3 regions of the Paenibacillus sp. FW126-R14 genome follow, and region 2 is predicted to be linked to each of the others. Evidence: a T-box and tRNA genes for the amino acid it is inferred to sense, from the RefSeq annotation. Region 2 holds a T-box; the other regions hold tRNA genes.
The links. The T-box of region 2 lies ahead of AC3WRW_RS13330 (arginine--tRNA ligase). A T-box ahead of a tRNA ligase gene usually reads a tRNA of that ligase, here a tRNA-Arg.
Positions count from the first base shown of each region.

Region 1: it has a tRNA-Arg gene. The T-box ahead of AC3WRW_RS13330 (arginine--tRNA ligase) is inferred to sense a tRNA for this amino acid. The anticodon was not compared.
Region 3: it has a tRNA-Arg gene. The T-box ahead of AC3WRW_RS13330 (arginine--tRNA ligase) is inferred to sense a tRNA for this amino acid. The anticodon was not compared.

Region 1 is NZ_JBYTBS010000039.1:24,116-29,073, reverse strand. It holds gene AC3WRW_RS22030 (phosphoglycerate kinase) at 1-662, opposite strand, end outside; gene gap (type I glyceraldehyde-3-phosphate dehydrogenase) at 800-1,804, opposite strand; gene AC3WRW_RS22020 (sugar-binding transcriptional regulator) at 1,883-2,905, opposite strand; tRNA gene AC3WRW_RS22015 (tRNA-Arg) at 3,140-3,211, shown strand; gene clpP (ATP-dependent Clp endopeptidase proteolytic subunit ClpP) at 3,360-3,941, shown strand; gene AC3WRW_RS22005 (stalk domain-containing protein) at 4,402-4,958, opposite strand, start outside.
Region 2 is NZ_JBYTBS010000017.1:30,141-35,098, forward strand. It holds gene AC3WRW_RS13330 (arginine--tRNA ligase) at 1-1,463, opposite strand, end outside; T-box leader at 1,518-1,738, opposite strand; gene AC3WRW_RS13335 (EamA family transporter) at 1,787-2,653, opposite strand; gene AC3WRW_RS13340 (efflux RND transporter permease subunit) at 2,747-4,958, opposite strand, start outside.
Region 3 is NZ_JBYTBS010000010.1:148,697-153,654, reverse strand. It holds gene AC3WRW_RS10035 (fibronectin type III domain-containing protein) at 1-556, opposite strand, end outside; tRNA gene AC3WRW_RS10030 (tRNA-Arg) at 1,568-1,641, opposite strand; gene tadA (tRNA adenosine(34) deaminase TadA) at 1,741-2,217, opposite strand; cyclic di-GMP riboswitch class I at 2,477-2,563, shown strand; gene AC3WRW_RS10020 (PilZ domain-containing protein) at 2,655-3,398, shown strand; gene ychF (redox-regulated ATPase YchF) at 3,477-4,577, shown strand; gene prfA (peptide chain release factor 1) at 4,610-4,958, shown strand, end outside.

The DNA.
Region 1 (4,958 bases), on a different contig from region 2:
AGACCGCCGCCAATCAAGACGTTGTCTGCAATGTTCAGGAGGTTTTCAATGACAGCGATTTTGTCTTTCACTTTGGATCCGCCGACGATCGCTGTGAAAGGACGCTCAGGGTTGTTCAGCGCTTTGCCCAGAACATCAAGCTCTTTCTCCATCAAAAGGCCGGAAACAGCCGGGATGTAAGCCGCGATGCCTGCTGTGGAAGCGTGCGCACGGTGAGCGGCGCCGAATGCATCGTTCACGAACAGATCAGCCAGATCAGCGAAAGCTTTTGCCAATTCAGGATCGTTCTTCTCTTCGCCTTCGTTGAAACGAACGTTTTCAAGCAAGAGAACCTCGCCATTTTCAAGCGCATCCACTTGCGCTTTCACGATTTCACCAACGGATTGATCCGCTTTGATCACGTTTTGGCCAAGCAGCTCAGCCAATTTCGCAGCAACTGGCGTTAAACGCAGTTCTTCAACCACTTGTCCGTTTGGACGTCCAAAATGGGCAGCAAGAATAACTTTAGCTCCTTGCTCAACCAAGAATTTAATCGTAGGGAGCGTTTCTCTGATTCGTGTATCGTCCGTAATTTGACCATTTTCTACAGGCACGTTGAAATCAACGCGGACGAATACTCTTTTACCAGCTACTTCAACATCGCGAACACTTTTCTTACTCATAAGTCAAAGCCTCCTGAACGTGTATGGTTTACTTCCGTACTTTCTGCTTCCTATGAACCTTATATGGGGGACAATCGCACATAAAGAGGAGAATCGCTTCTCCTCTTCATGTGGTTGTTAGTGTGTGATTTATGAAATTACAGACCTTTTTTCGCGATGAAAGCAGCCAAGTCAACTACACGGTTGGAGTAGCCCCACTCGTTGTCGTACCAGGAAACCACTTTCAGCATGTTGTCGCCAACTACCATTGTGGACAAAGCATCGATTGTGGAGGATGCTGGGTCGCCATTGAAGTCGCTGGATACAAGAGGAGCTTCTGTGTAGTTCAGAATGCCTTTAAGCGGGCCTTCGGAAGCTTGTTTCAGAGCAGCGTTAACTTCGTCAACTGTTACGTTAACTTTAAGTTCAACAACCAAATCCGTTACGGATACGTTAGGTGTAGGAACACGCATAGCCATACCGTTCAATTTGCCTTTAAGTTCAGGAAGAACAAGACCGATTGCTTTTGCTGCGCCAGTGCTGGAAGGAATGATGTTCTCAGCTGCTGCACGAGCACGACGAAGGTCTTTGTGAGGAACGTCAAGCACGGATTGGTCATTTGTGTAGGAGTGAACAGTTGTCATCATACCTTTTACGATTCCGAAGCTATCGTTGATAACTTTCGCGAAAGGAGCCAAGCAGTTTGTCGTACAAGATGCGTTGGAGATGATTGTGTGAGCTGCCGGATCGTATTTATCTTCGTTAACGCCAAGTACAACTGTGATATCTTCGTCAGTAGCCGGAGCGGAAATGATAACTTTTTTAGCTCCGCCTTTCAAGTGAAGGGATGCTTTGTCTTTCGCTGTGAAAATACCAGTGGATTCAACAACGATTTCAGCGCCTACAGATGCCCATGGCAGGTTCCCAGGGTCACGCTCAGCAAAAACCTTGATGGAACGACCGTTAACGATCAGTTCGCCTTCGCCAGCTTCAACTGTAGCGTCTAGTTTACCGTGAGTTGTGTCATATTTCAGCAAGTGAGCCAATGTTTTAACGTCAGTCAAATCGTTTACTGCAACGATTTGTACTTCTGAGCTGTTCAAAGCTGCGCGAAACACGTTACGACCAATACGTCCGAAACCGTTAATACCTACTTTTACCATAGCGAATTCCTCCTAAGATTAACAAAGATTTATTTATTTCAAAACGCAGCCGATTAAAGCATACGTTATGATGTCTTCTTACACATGTTTCATAATTTCGATAGCTGCCGCTTCATCCGTCACAAGCACATCTTCCTGACCATGCCTGAGCACGGAAGCGATCGCTTCACCCTTGCTTTTACCGCCTGCTACGCCAATCACGACTTCCGTATGCTGCAGATCCTCGAGCCGCAGTCCGACTGTCGGCATCTTGTGCACGACATTTCCTTGGCGGTCAAAATAATACCCGAAAGCCTCTGCGAGAGCTCCGTCAGCTTGCAAGCTGCGCGTCGTTTCCCCATCCACTTTACGTCTGCGAGCCATGACCATAGCATCTCCGATACCGTGAACAACGATGCGACAACTGCGCACGGCGTCAACAACTTCCTGTATCTGCGGATCTTGGATGAGCGTTTGGTAAGCTTCCTCGCCCAAATGGTCCGGCACATGCAGCAGTCTGTATTTCCCGCCTGTCTTCTTGGCCATAATGGATGCGATGGTGTTCGCCTGCATATCCACGCTTTCGCCAAGTCCGCCTCGGGCCGGTACGAACCAATTGCCTTTCATGGAAGACGATATCGTGAGGTTATTCGCAATCTGCGCCATCGTTGAGCCGCCGGTCACCGCAATAATGTCGCCTTTGGCTACATATTTGCGCAAAGCCGCCGCTCCTGCGCGTCCGAGCTCCTTCTTCGCAAAGACCGAAGTGTCCGTATCGCCTGGAACCACAATGACTTGCGAAAGACCGTAAGCTTTCGCGATGCTTTCTTCCAAGTCCGTCAATCCGAAAGCGATCTTAATGATCGGAAGCATATCTTCGAGCAGTTGACGGCCGGACTCGCTGATCTTCATCCCTGAGGCATCCGATTCCAGCAGCCCGTGCTCCTTAAGGAAGTCGACCTCACCGCGAAGCACCCGCTCCGTCATATCGAGCGAAGAGGCCAGCGTTCGGCGTCCGACAACACCGGAGACCAAAATATGATGCAGGATCGAGTACCGCTTCTTCATGATGTCCATAAGATCCGGCAAGAGCTTTTTCTGAATGTCAAGAATTTCTCTCATAATATCGACGTTCGACGCTCCTGATCCAGTGTTGGACGTTTAATGTCCCGGGTATACATTTTACGTCCCACCCAGGTGAAAAAAAATGGCCTTACACGCTTATTATAACCAATACCGGCTTAACATTCAACAATTGTTCATACAATTTTCTGAAAAATGTACAGTATGGGTTTAAGTCTTGCTTTTTATGCGTAGGTGACATATAATAACCCTTGCTTCGCTTTTTTAAGACATGCGCCCGTGGTCCAATGGATATGACGTAGGCCTCCGAAGCCTGAGATAAAGGTTCGATTCCTTTCGGGCGCGTAAATAGCATGAAGGCAAGAGAAATCAGTCATCCGACTGATTTTTTTTGTTGTTAGTTTGACCTTTCTTGACCTTCGGAGGTTTTTTCGTTATCATACTTGTAGATACTGTAAATAAACCATCTACCCACCCCAAGGAGGTCATTCTCATGAGTTTTATCCCAATGGTCGTCGAACAGGACGCGCGCGGTGAAAGAGGATATGACATCTACTCTCGCTTGCTGAAGGACCGCATTATTTTCTTAGGCACGGGTGTCAACGATGTTGTCGCGAACTCCATCATTGCTCAGCTACTTTTCTTGGCCGCACAAGATCCTGATAAAGATATCTCGCTATACATTAACAGCCCCGGCGGTTCCATTACAGCCGGTATGGCGATCTACGACACGATGCAGTTCATCAAGCCGGACGTTTCCACGATTTGCGTGGGCATGGCCGCTTCCATGGGCGCATTCCTCTTGACGGCAGGCGCCAAAGGCAAGCGCTACGCGCTTCCGAACAGCGAAGTCATGATCCACCAACCGCTTGGCGGTGCGGAAGGTCAAGCCTCCGATATCGAAATTCGCGCGAAGCGCATTTTGAAAATGAGAGATAACTTGAACAAAATCCTTGCTGAGCGCACTGGACAAACGTTCGAGCGCATCGAAAAGGATACCGACCGCGACAATTTCATGAGCGCTGCCGAAGCTGCCGAATACGGACTCATCGATAAAGTGATCGAGCGCGTCTAATCATCGAAAAAAAACCAGCCTGCATGGACTGCTCTACGAGCGGCCTAGCGGCTGGTTTTTTTGCATTCAGAGGGCTATCCCCGCTGCCAAGTGCCAAGTCTTGCCGACGTAATCGGCCCCGTTTGTCCAGCTGTCGGACTCAGCAGTCGTTATTCTTTGAATTGCGGGAGTTGAAATTCAAACGGACACCAAAGCCGCTATTCACCGATTCCAAGTAGGAATCGACTGGGTAAACGGCAAATAACAGCTGTAAAGTCCGATTAATCTGAAATAGCTCCGAATTTGCCGATATAAGGGCGATGGTGTCCATTAGAATCGGCGGTTGCTTCGGTGAATGTTTCTGTGAATGCTGCCGCTCAGACATCAGACCTCTGCCAATGAATAAGAGCCTCGAAGACTCCTGTCAGCCCGAAAATCTTCCGATTTCGCACATAAGGGTCTCCAAAGCTCTTATCATCTGTTACTTTTTCTCATCCAACGGATAGAAAATCAAGTCAATCGGGAACGCCGAGCCCGCCGGAGGCGTGAACTCGATGTCCAGCGCGTCCTCCGTGCCTGTCGTACGAGCCAGCACTTCCATGCCGTCGAAGGCTGTAATTACGCCGGAATACGGAACCGGAATGATTTCGCCGTTAATTTTGAACGGCCCTTTGAACACGCCGCCTTTGGCCATAATCATAACCGCCATTTTGCGCGGCTTATCCGCATGGATTTTATACACGACGCCGTAATTCCCGCCGTTCTCCACGTTCTGCTTCCGTACCACATCATAGCCTTTGACGAACGGATCGGTTTTGTTGTCGCCAATGGTCAGCACGGAAGTCTTGCTAAAGCTTGAGGCATCGATATCCCACTTGATCTCCGATACCGGGAACGTCCCGCGCACATGACCGTTGAAAGCCAGAAGCGGAAGCTCTTTCACCGTTGTAGAGGTCAGCTTTTGATCCGTTACTGCGAAAGACATTTGCAGCTCGCCGTTCGTTTCTACGTCATAGAACAAGTTGACGCCCTGCCCCG
Region 2 (4,958 bases):
TGCAGTTGATATTTCAGCAAATAGTACCGGATCGCAGCCGCGGCGATGGCTCTGCTGGATATTCCCGCTTTCCTTGAGCGCTTGGCTGCAATGACGCTTTCCATGCGATCAAGCAAATCTGCGACCTTAATCCCGACGCCTTGACGGCCTGACATCGCATAGGAGCTTTTGCCTTCGGAGGTATCCAGGCCCAGACCTGCCGCCGTGCCGGGACTCAAGGAAACAACGCCATAGCTCACATGCTTAAGCTGGCTCGCTTGCTGATCGTACCCGAGAACCTCCAGCGCCAGTTTCACCATCTCTTGGGGATACTGCTGGCGATAATCAATCACATTAATGACCATATCGGCGTGCCCGATCGCTTTCTTCGTGCCTTGGGCAGCCGTAGACCACAGTCGGTCCTCCCATTTTTTATAAACGAAATCATTTTGCAGCAAACCGAATTTCCACAAATGATAGGCGATATCCTTCGCCGTGTAGGTCAGGATGCCATTAGAGCGAACGAGCACTTTATCCCCTTGATATTCCTGATTGTCTGCGGCGGCTTCCCCCGCTTCATCCAGATTTTTCAGCACCCAGCAGCCTGCTAATTTCCCCTCTGTCACCTTATGGAACATCTCTGTTTTGCTTAACAGTTCAAAGGTTGTATCCCAAAATCCCGCTCGCACAATGCTGCTTTCCCATACCAGCACATCATAGGAGATGCCGAACTGTTTCATTTCGTCCAACTGCTCGTTTACGATTCGCTCCGCCACCAAAGCGCCGATCCACGCAAGATTCGAAGTCCCGCTCTCAATCGCATGAAGAACCACTGAACGCTGTTCGGCAAGCTCCGGCTGCGCTTTATAGGCTTGATTCACCTTCGCGTAAGTTTCCCAGCAAAAATCTCCAAATCGCGGAAAACTCCCCTCTGTTTGCGTATGAAGCATACCTACTACCGTATCTGCCAATTGATTCCCAAGGTCGTCAATATAATTATGAACCTCCACCTCGTATCCGGCATGCGACAGCATGCGAGCCAGCGAATCCCCGATACAAGAATTTCTCAAGTGGCCAACATGCGCCGCTTTATTGGGATTAATGGAGGTGTGCTCCACCAGCACTTTAGTTCCCTTGCCGGGATTCGCGCGTTCACCAGATGTAGAATAAGCACCCGAAGCCCATGCTTCCCAATCGATATAAAAATTCAAAAAGCCCGGCGCTACGGCAGCCACTTTGCTGAAAAGTCCCTGTACGCGCCCATTCTGCTCGATGCGGCTTTGCAGCTCCCCGGCGATCTGCAAAGGGGATTTTCGCCATATTTTGGCAAGCTGCATCGCGATATTCGTGCTGTAATCCCCGTGCTCCGGATGCGCCGGATGCTCGGTTACAATTTTTAAATGAACCGGACGCTCGATCCCGGACTCTTGAAACATGGCCTCGACATGCTTCTCGATTTCTGCGGTTAAAAGCTGATGAATCATCATATTTTCCTCCCTAATGACTTAAATAGCATGCAAAAAAGCCCCCGTCTCTAAATAAGAGACGAGAGCTGTTCATTCCCGCGGTACCACTCTAAGTGTTAAATCAGCAGATTTAACCCCTCCAACGATAACGGCGTATGCCGGATCTCCCTACACCTCGGTTCGGAAGACCATTTCCCAGGTCCGCTTCGCTCCCGACATTCGTACCGGTTCCCACCAATCCCGGCTCGCTGCGACTGTCCGTCAAGAACTACTTTCCTGTTCATCAATGTTACCTATCAAGTTATGAATTGACTGAATATTACTGCAATATGACTCTATTGTCAAGAGGCAACCAGTTTCATCATCAGAATGCCGATGAACGCCAAAGCCAGTCCAGATTGCTCCATCCTCGAAAATTTATCCTTCAAAACAAACCGCGTGTACAGAAGTACAATCAACACGTTCAGTGCCACAACTGCAGAAACTAAGCCTGCTTTGCCATGATCAAAACCATGAAGAATGAAAATCATGCCGACCACATTCGTAATCCCGACGATCATGCCAAACAGAAAAGTCCGGCGTTCCGTCCAATTTCCTTTGGCAGCCTGTTGATTTTCCCCCTGCTTCTGATCTTTCAACCACCATAGGCCGAAACAGACGGTTCCTGTAGCGAACATGCAGAACAACGTCGGAAATAACGGAGCTGAAACTAACGTCGTCCATTTACCGGTCAAATCGTTTCCCGCAAATAGAATCATAGCCAGCGCTCCCCACCCCGCGCCTTGCAAGTTTTTCAGCGTAATATCATTGGAATAGCGAACGACGAGAATCCCGATAACAATAATGAAAAAGGCCAAGAACTGCATCGTATTTAATCGTTCATCCCAAACCAAAAACGCGACGAACACCACAACGACAGACGGCAAACCGGTGAGAATGGCGACCAGCGACGCTTTGCCTACGGCAAAGCCTTTGAACATGCTGGCATTGGCCCCGAAGGAAAACAGTCCCATTTGACAGCCGATCAGGGCAGTCACACTCCAAGCTTGATGGAGCACTATCGCGCAGATGCCGCTAATCAACGCCCCCATGAAAAATGTGCCGCATAGCAGCACATTTCGATTTAGCGATTGCTGGCTGGTCCAGTGATACAGAATGCCCCGCAGCCCGAAACTGAAAGCCGCAAGTACGGAATACATGAGCCACATTCGTACAGCTACCCCTTTCTTTCGCATGCAAAGATCGGGTTATTTTACCACATTAATGACTATTGGACAACACTTGGTTGCAGCAAAAGCCGCTCAAACATTCCTTCTTTTAATGGAATAAATCCATTCATACATAATAGGAACAACGACAAGTGTGAGCAGTGTCGAAGTGCTTAATCCCCCAATAACAACAACGGCTAAGCCCTTCGAAACGATCATCCCCTTAGATAGACCTAGAGCGAGTGGCATCAAAGCCATAATGGTCGCCCCTGCGGTCATAATGATAGGTCTCAGGCGTGTCATTCCCGCTTCAATCAACGATTGACGCAGCGGCTGCCCCTGTAGAACAAGCTGTTGGACCCTGTCGATGAGAACAATGGCATTGGTCACGACGATACCGATTAGCATAAGAAACCCGATTAAGGAAGTGACGTTGAGTGATTCTCCGGTGACGAAGAGGCTAAGTAATCCTCCAATAGCAGCGAGCGGCAAGCAGAACAGAATCGCGAATGGTGCTCTCGCATTCCCAAATGCAAGTACCATGACAAGATATACGATAAAAATCGACGCCCCCATGGCCATGAACATTTCCATGAAGCTTTTATTAATATCACCCGACACTCCCTTCACTTCGCGGCTTACGCCTAAGGGCAGCTCAATATTGGCAAGCTCTGCCGATATTTTTTTACTAATTCCGCCTTTATCGGCACTGTCGATTTGAGCTGTCACTGTAAGTACTTGCGACTGCATCTCCCGATGAATAGAGGCCGGAGCGTCGATTTGCTTAATTTTGGCGATCTCATTGATTTGTACAAGCTTACCGTTGACTGACTTAAGCATGAAGGTGCCTAGCTTATCCATCGAATCTTTGTATTTGTTATCGAGCATTACCTTCGTCTCATAAGTGATATGATTAAATGTGAGATCACCCAACTTATCGTCTTTTATCCAACTGTTCACGTTCTCCAGGACTTGGGCTGCAGTGAAGCCGTACAACATTGCCTTGGCTTCATCAACGGTAATCTCAACTTCTGTCTTTGTTTCACTTAGGCTGTTCTTAATCTCAGTAAGCTCCGGGAACTCTCTCAGCTTATTTTCAATCTGCTGAGCTGCCTGCTGCAAATACAGCTGATCATCTCCTGTTAATAAGTAGGAAAAATCTACCCCGCTTCCCGTGCCAGGTCCAAAAGTGAATACTTTACCGTTCACCTTGGCATCTTTGGGAAGAAGCTCTGCAATTTTTTCCTTATATTGTTTAAAAGCCAGTTTAGTGTCTACATGCCTACTAGATTCCGTGTAAATATCCGCCCAATCAGCCCCCACAATCGATTCGTTGTAGCTAAAAATGGATTGACCTGAGGCATTCTTGGCATCTTTCAGCAATGTTTCAATTTCTTTGGATTGAGCATTCATCATTTCGAGCGATGTGCCGCGAGGCATTTGAATCGTAAAAACCATTTGTCTTTCCGACGCGCTGGCGGGCATAAACGACGTTGCCAGATGCGGCACAGTAAGTACAATGGATAGAACTAACAAAATCCCTGCAAACAGCAACGTCTTTATACGGTTAGTTAAGGACCACTCTAACATTTGTTTGTAACGAAGCATGAACACATTCACTTGTTTTTCATTCCGACAAAGGATTTTGTTTTCTTTAAGTACCAGCAGCTTCGCCAGCATTGGAATGACCGTTAGGGCAACTAGCAAGGAAGACAGAAGCGCACAAATCAAGGTCAACGCAAATGGACGGAACACTTCGCCGACAATGCCACTCACGAATCCAATCGGTGCGAAAACACCAACCGTTGTAAGCGTTGACGAAGTAATCGCCGAGGCAACTTGCTGCGTAGCAAGCATAATAACCGATTCGCTGCGTTCCTGCGCTTTTTGCATCTGACTGTAAATATTTTCAATAACAACGATGCTGTCATCAACGACCCGACCAATGGCAATCGCCATCCCCCCGAGCGTCATAATGTTCAATGAAATGCCAAGAGGGTTCATAAATAGCAGCGTAATCAGAATTGAAAGCGGGATTGAAACCAGTACGATGAAGGTCATTCTCACATTCCGCAAAAAGATCAAGATCATTAGCGAAGCTAGCAGCGCACCTAGCCCTCCTTCTTGTACCATGCCGTGAATAGATTCCTTCACAGACGTTGCACCATTTAGTACAAGATGAAACTTCACTCCCTTCACAGACTTTTGCCAGGATGCTATTTGTTTATCCACTTCTGCAGCGAATTCTACAGTATTCGCATCCTTCGTCTTGTAAAGCAACACAGTGATCGCCGGTTTGCCATCT
Region 3 (4,958 bases), on a different contig from region 2:
TTGGCGGCGTAGTGTCGACTGGAATAGCTAATGTACCGTAGACGTTAAATTCAAAAACATCGTCTTCTTGCCCATAATTTCTACTCACAAGAGCTACATAGCGGACACCTTGTTTTTTTGTGGAAAGAGTAAGTAATCGGCCATCAGTTGTGTGACCACTGTCTATGTAGTTTCCTAAGTAGCTACCATCACTTTTAAAAAGCATCATCGAGACGTTTGTACCTAAAGATGACTTTAAACGGAATGACGTCAACTCAGCATCCGCGTCCAATTTGTAAAGAACCATGCTTTTATTAATTCCATAGCCCATAATTCTATTTAGTGTTGATTCGTTGTTATCCGTCAGCAATGTAGTTGATTCGGAAGCAGCGTTATACTTTGCTTCTTTCACAACGTATCCTACTACAGGCTCCTCAAGATCTGAGGTGTTCATAACCTTCCCTGGTTTCCCATCAAGTAGACCGCCCGTGTAGTTAGTTGCCGCTTTAGCACTTACTACAGGTAATAACAATGAAATTACTAAAAGAAAAATTGCAATTCTCAATCTGTTTTTCAAAGTAAATTCCACCTTTTTCTAAAAATAAGTTACTCGGTGAATTTTACGTTATTAAACATAATATGTCTAAACATTTACAGTAAAATAATATAATATATGTATTTTATTAGTTAATTTCACGTAGCTCGTACATACTACGCGCGAAGCAAAGTCGCCAATCCTCACGATTTCCCCGCATTATTCGCGTATAATGCCGCCATTTTCGAGGTTACCGCACGCACTCATTGTGACGGTCGCCTGCGATAATGCGGCCGCGAAGAGTTCAAAGCGTAGTGCCTCGAGTATACGAAAACCGCCGTCTGCAATCAGAAGTAGGCATGTCCTATCGCGAAACCCAGCAAACGTGCTTGTATCAATTGCCGCAAGTAACTGTTTAAGCTGATCCGGACTGAGCGTCGCTTACTCTTTGTGATCAAAGCACGGCTGTTTAACGTTCTTGACTGGATTGATATGAACTTCTTTTCACGTGCCAAAAACAAAAAGTTAAATATGGTCCTCAAATCTCGCAGCTGAAACGCAATAGTGTAAGGCGACAAGTTGGGAGCGTCCTCTATATCGCGTCTAAGCTTAGTGCTCATAAATCTAACGTAATCGCGGACAACTTCGGTTGTGATCGCGCCAATATCCACTAGTTGTGGACAAGTTTGACCGATCCATTCGCGAAAATAACCCCAGTATAATACATAACTCCCCAACGTTCTCTCGCGCATGCCCTCCGCCTTCTTAGCAACATCAAAACAAATGGAACGCACTTTCAAGACCATACGAAGGCACTACGTCCACATTTCGGCATCCACTAGCGATTGATTTACCTTTCCGCGGATCAACATTACTCATAACGAAAACCCCCTTACGTTATTCCGTAAAGGGTCACATGAAACGGGTATTTAAACGGTGAATTTCCGGCATATAGTTCCGCAAATTTTCGTGTACAGACTGTATGCCTTACGTTCTCCTTCCGCTGAGCTCAATGTTAGCTAAACGTTGACCTACCGCGGATTTCTAAGCAAACGCGCCCGAGATGATTCGAACATCCGGCCTACAGTTTAGGAAACTGTTGCTCTATCCTGCTGAGCTACGGGCGCATAGCAAGGATTATGATAGCACGAAGCCTTGTGCGGTGCAACCTTTTGGGCGGCAGCGTGTAAATCTAGTGCCGCTAAAAAATATTCTCGCGGGAGCGCCTACTCCTTCCCCCGCAGCTTGCGGAAAAACTGCGTCAGCATAGTAGCGCACTCCGCCTGCAGCACGCCGCTGACCACATCGACCCGGTGATTGAACCGGTCCTCCTGCAGCAGGTTCATCAGCGTTCCCGCGCAGCCGGCTTTGGGATCGGTCGTACCGTAGATCACCTGCGGAACCCGCGCTTGGACGATGGCTCCCGCACACATCGGACAAGGCTCCAGCGTGACGTAGAGCTTGCAATCGAGCAAACGCCAAGCTTGCAGGTGCTCGCTAGCCTGCTTAATGGCAATCATTTCAGCATGAGCCAGAGGATCCAGCGTGGTTTCGCGAAGATTGTAGCCGCGGCCGATAATTTGACCTTGATGGACAACAACGGCGCCGATGGGCACCTCGCGAATGGCTTCGGCTTTGCGTGCTTCTTCAATAGCTGCTTTCATCCAGAGAATATGTTCATTATGCTCATTATGTTCATCCACAGGGGGACACCTCGCTAAAAATAATCTTATCCACATGTGTACAAAGAATCGAACAAATATTCGTTGTTAACAACCTGTGGATAACAATGTGTATAACTTAAAAAGTTGTGGATATGTAATTCTTTTAACATTCATACAACAAATACAATCCGTATGCAAGGGATTTAGTTGATAATAAGATCAGCCATCCGTATAATGAGAGATAACGTAGGTCTTTTAGACCATAAAGAACGAGATATGTATAAATTTCATTTGCAGGGTTCGATAATGGCAAACTTGCCGAAAGGCAAGGACGCAAAGCTGAGGGTCTACCGTTCCATGGAACTATGACAGCCTGGTTACCGAAAATCGATGCTTTTTTGGGTTGAGGTAATAGGCTGTTCCCGCGGTAAAGGGGCAGTCTATTTTTTATATACGGAGCACGGAGGAAGGTGTTGATGAACAAAATGGCGAGCAGGCAGAAAGCTATGAAGTTTTACGGCAGCAAAGAAGGGTACGATGCTGAAGTCATGATTGAAAGCAAGGCGATGCTGAGCAAGGACGATTTCGTAGCCACAGGCGTGCTTACTTATGCGCTCGGCGATATTATCGAGGTGGAGCTGCCGGAATATGATAATTTTGCGCTGGGCGATAAATGTAAAATGACCGTGTATACGAGGTCCGGGCTGTTTGTCATGGAGACAACGGTCGTGGCCAAGGAGCAGGGCTCTCTCATTGTCCTGAATCCGCCTGAAAACCGCAGGAAGTTTACGGAGAAAAGGGAGTTCCCTCGCGTGGATGTGAAGAATGAGGGGCTGCTTTTCGGACTTCAAGACAAAAATAAGCGAAATAAGCATCAATTCGATGATCCAATCCGGTTCTCTATCAAAAATATATCCGTCAACGGCCTAGGTTTCACAATCAATGAGAATGCTATGCTTGAAAAGGTCATACAAAAGCATTCCCAGCTTGAAGTGGAGTTGATTTTGGGCTTTTTGGTGCCATGTACAATGGAAATTGTCCGGCAGGAAAAAACGAATGAAGGCTATTACTACGGGGCAAGCTTTACCGCCATACCGGAACAGAAAACGAACGCGCTGCGCGGCTTTATTTTAAAAAATCAGATCGAAACCTACTTCGTCCAGAAGCGGGAAAATGAAACGAAAAAAGCGCTGGAAAAAAAGTCTGCGGCTAATCAGTAGCCTTCAGGCTTTTTTTTGCGTTCCAAGTACTATATAATAAGAAGGATGATTTTCGAAAATTAAGGAGTTGTAACTACAATGGCTTTGAAAGCAGGTATCGTCGGTCTACCGAACGTAGGAAAATCGACATTGTTTAATGCAATTACACAGGCGGGGGCAGAATCTGCGAACTATCCGTTCTGTACGATAGATCCGAATGTCGGGGTAGTTGAAGTACCGGACGAGAGATTGCACAAGCTGGTAGAGATGATTGTCCCTAAAAGCATTGTCCCGACAGCCTTTGAATTCGTTGATATTGCGGGTTTGGTAAAGGGTGCGAGCAAAGGCGAAGGGCTTGGAAATAAATTTTTGGCTCACATTCGTGAAGTGGATGCGATCGTGCATGTTGTCCGTTGTTTTGAGGATGATAATATTACCCACGTATCCGGTAAAGTGGATCCGATTGGCGATATCGAGACGATTAATCTCGAATTGATTTTGGCTGACATTGAATCCGTAGAGAAGAAGATCGAGCGCTCCCGCAAAAACCTGAAAGGCGGCGACAAGAAGGTTGTAGCCGAGGTTGAGTGTCTGGAACGCATCAAGGAAGCTCTCTATAACGATCTGCCGGCGCGCAGCATTGATTTAAGCGACGATGAGAAGCTGCTTGTACGCGATCTTCATTTGCTGACCATGAAGCCTGTGCTTTATGCGGCAAACGTGAGTGAAGATGAAGTGGCAACAGCGGATGAGAATCCGTTCGTCAAAATCGTTCAGGAGTACGCGGCGAAAGAAAACAACGAAGTTGTTTCGATCAGCGCGAAGGTAGAGTCCGAGATTGCTGAACTCGAGGACGAAGAAAAAGCGATGTTCCTGGAAGAGTTGGGACTTCAAGAGTCCGGCTTGAATAGATTGATTAAAGCAGCTTATCGCAAGCTTGGCTTATATACGTATTTTACGGCCGGGGTGCAGGAAGTAAGAGCTTGGACGATCCGCAAAGGAACGAAAGCTCCTCAAGCGGCTGGCGTGATTCACACGGATTTCGAGCGCGGATTTATTCGTGCCGAAGTTGTGTCTTATACGGATTTGGTAACGGCCGGCTCCATGAATGGCGCGAAGGAAAAAGGCCAAGTGCGCCTGGAAGGCAAAGAGTACGTGGTGAATGACGGCGACGTTATGCATTTCAGATTTAATGTGTAAACCATAAAAAATAAAGAAAGGAGTGATCCGTTATGTTGGATCGACTTCAGTCCATTGTGGACCGCTATGAGAAATTAAGCGAACTGCTGTGTGACCCGGATGTAACGAGTGACACGAAGAAGCTTAGAGAGTATTCGAAGGAACAATCTGATCTTCAGGAAGCCTACGATGCTTATAATGAATATAAGAGCGTGACCGAGCAGCTGGCAGACGCGAAAGCGATGCAGAACGAGAAGCTGGACGATGAAATGCGTGAAATGGTGAAAATGGAGATCGAAGAGCTAAGCGAACAGTCTGCTAATCTAGAAGAACAGCTTAGAGTGCTCATGATGCCAAAAGACCCGAATGACGATAAGAACGTCATCGTTGAAATTCGCGGAG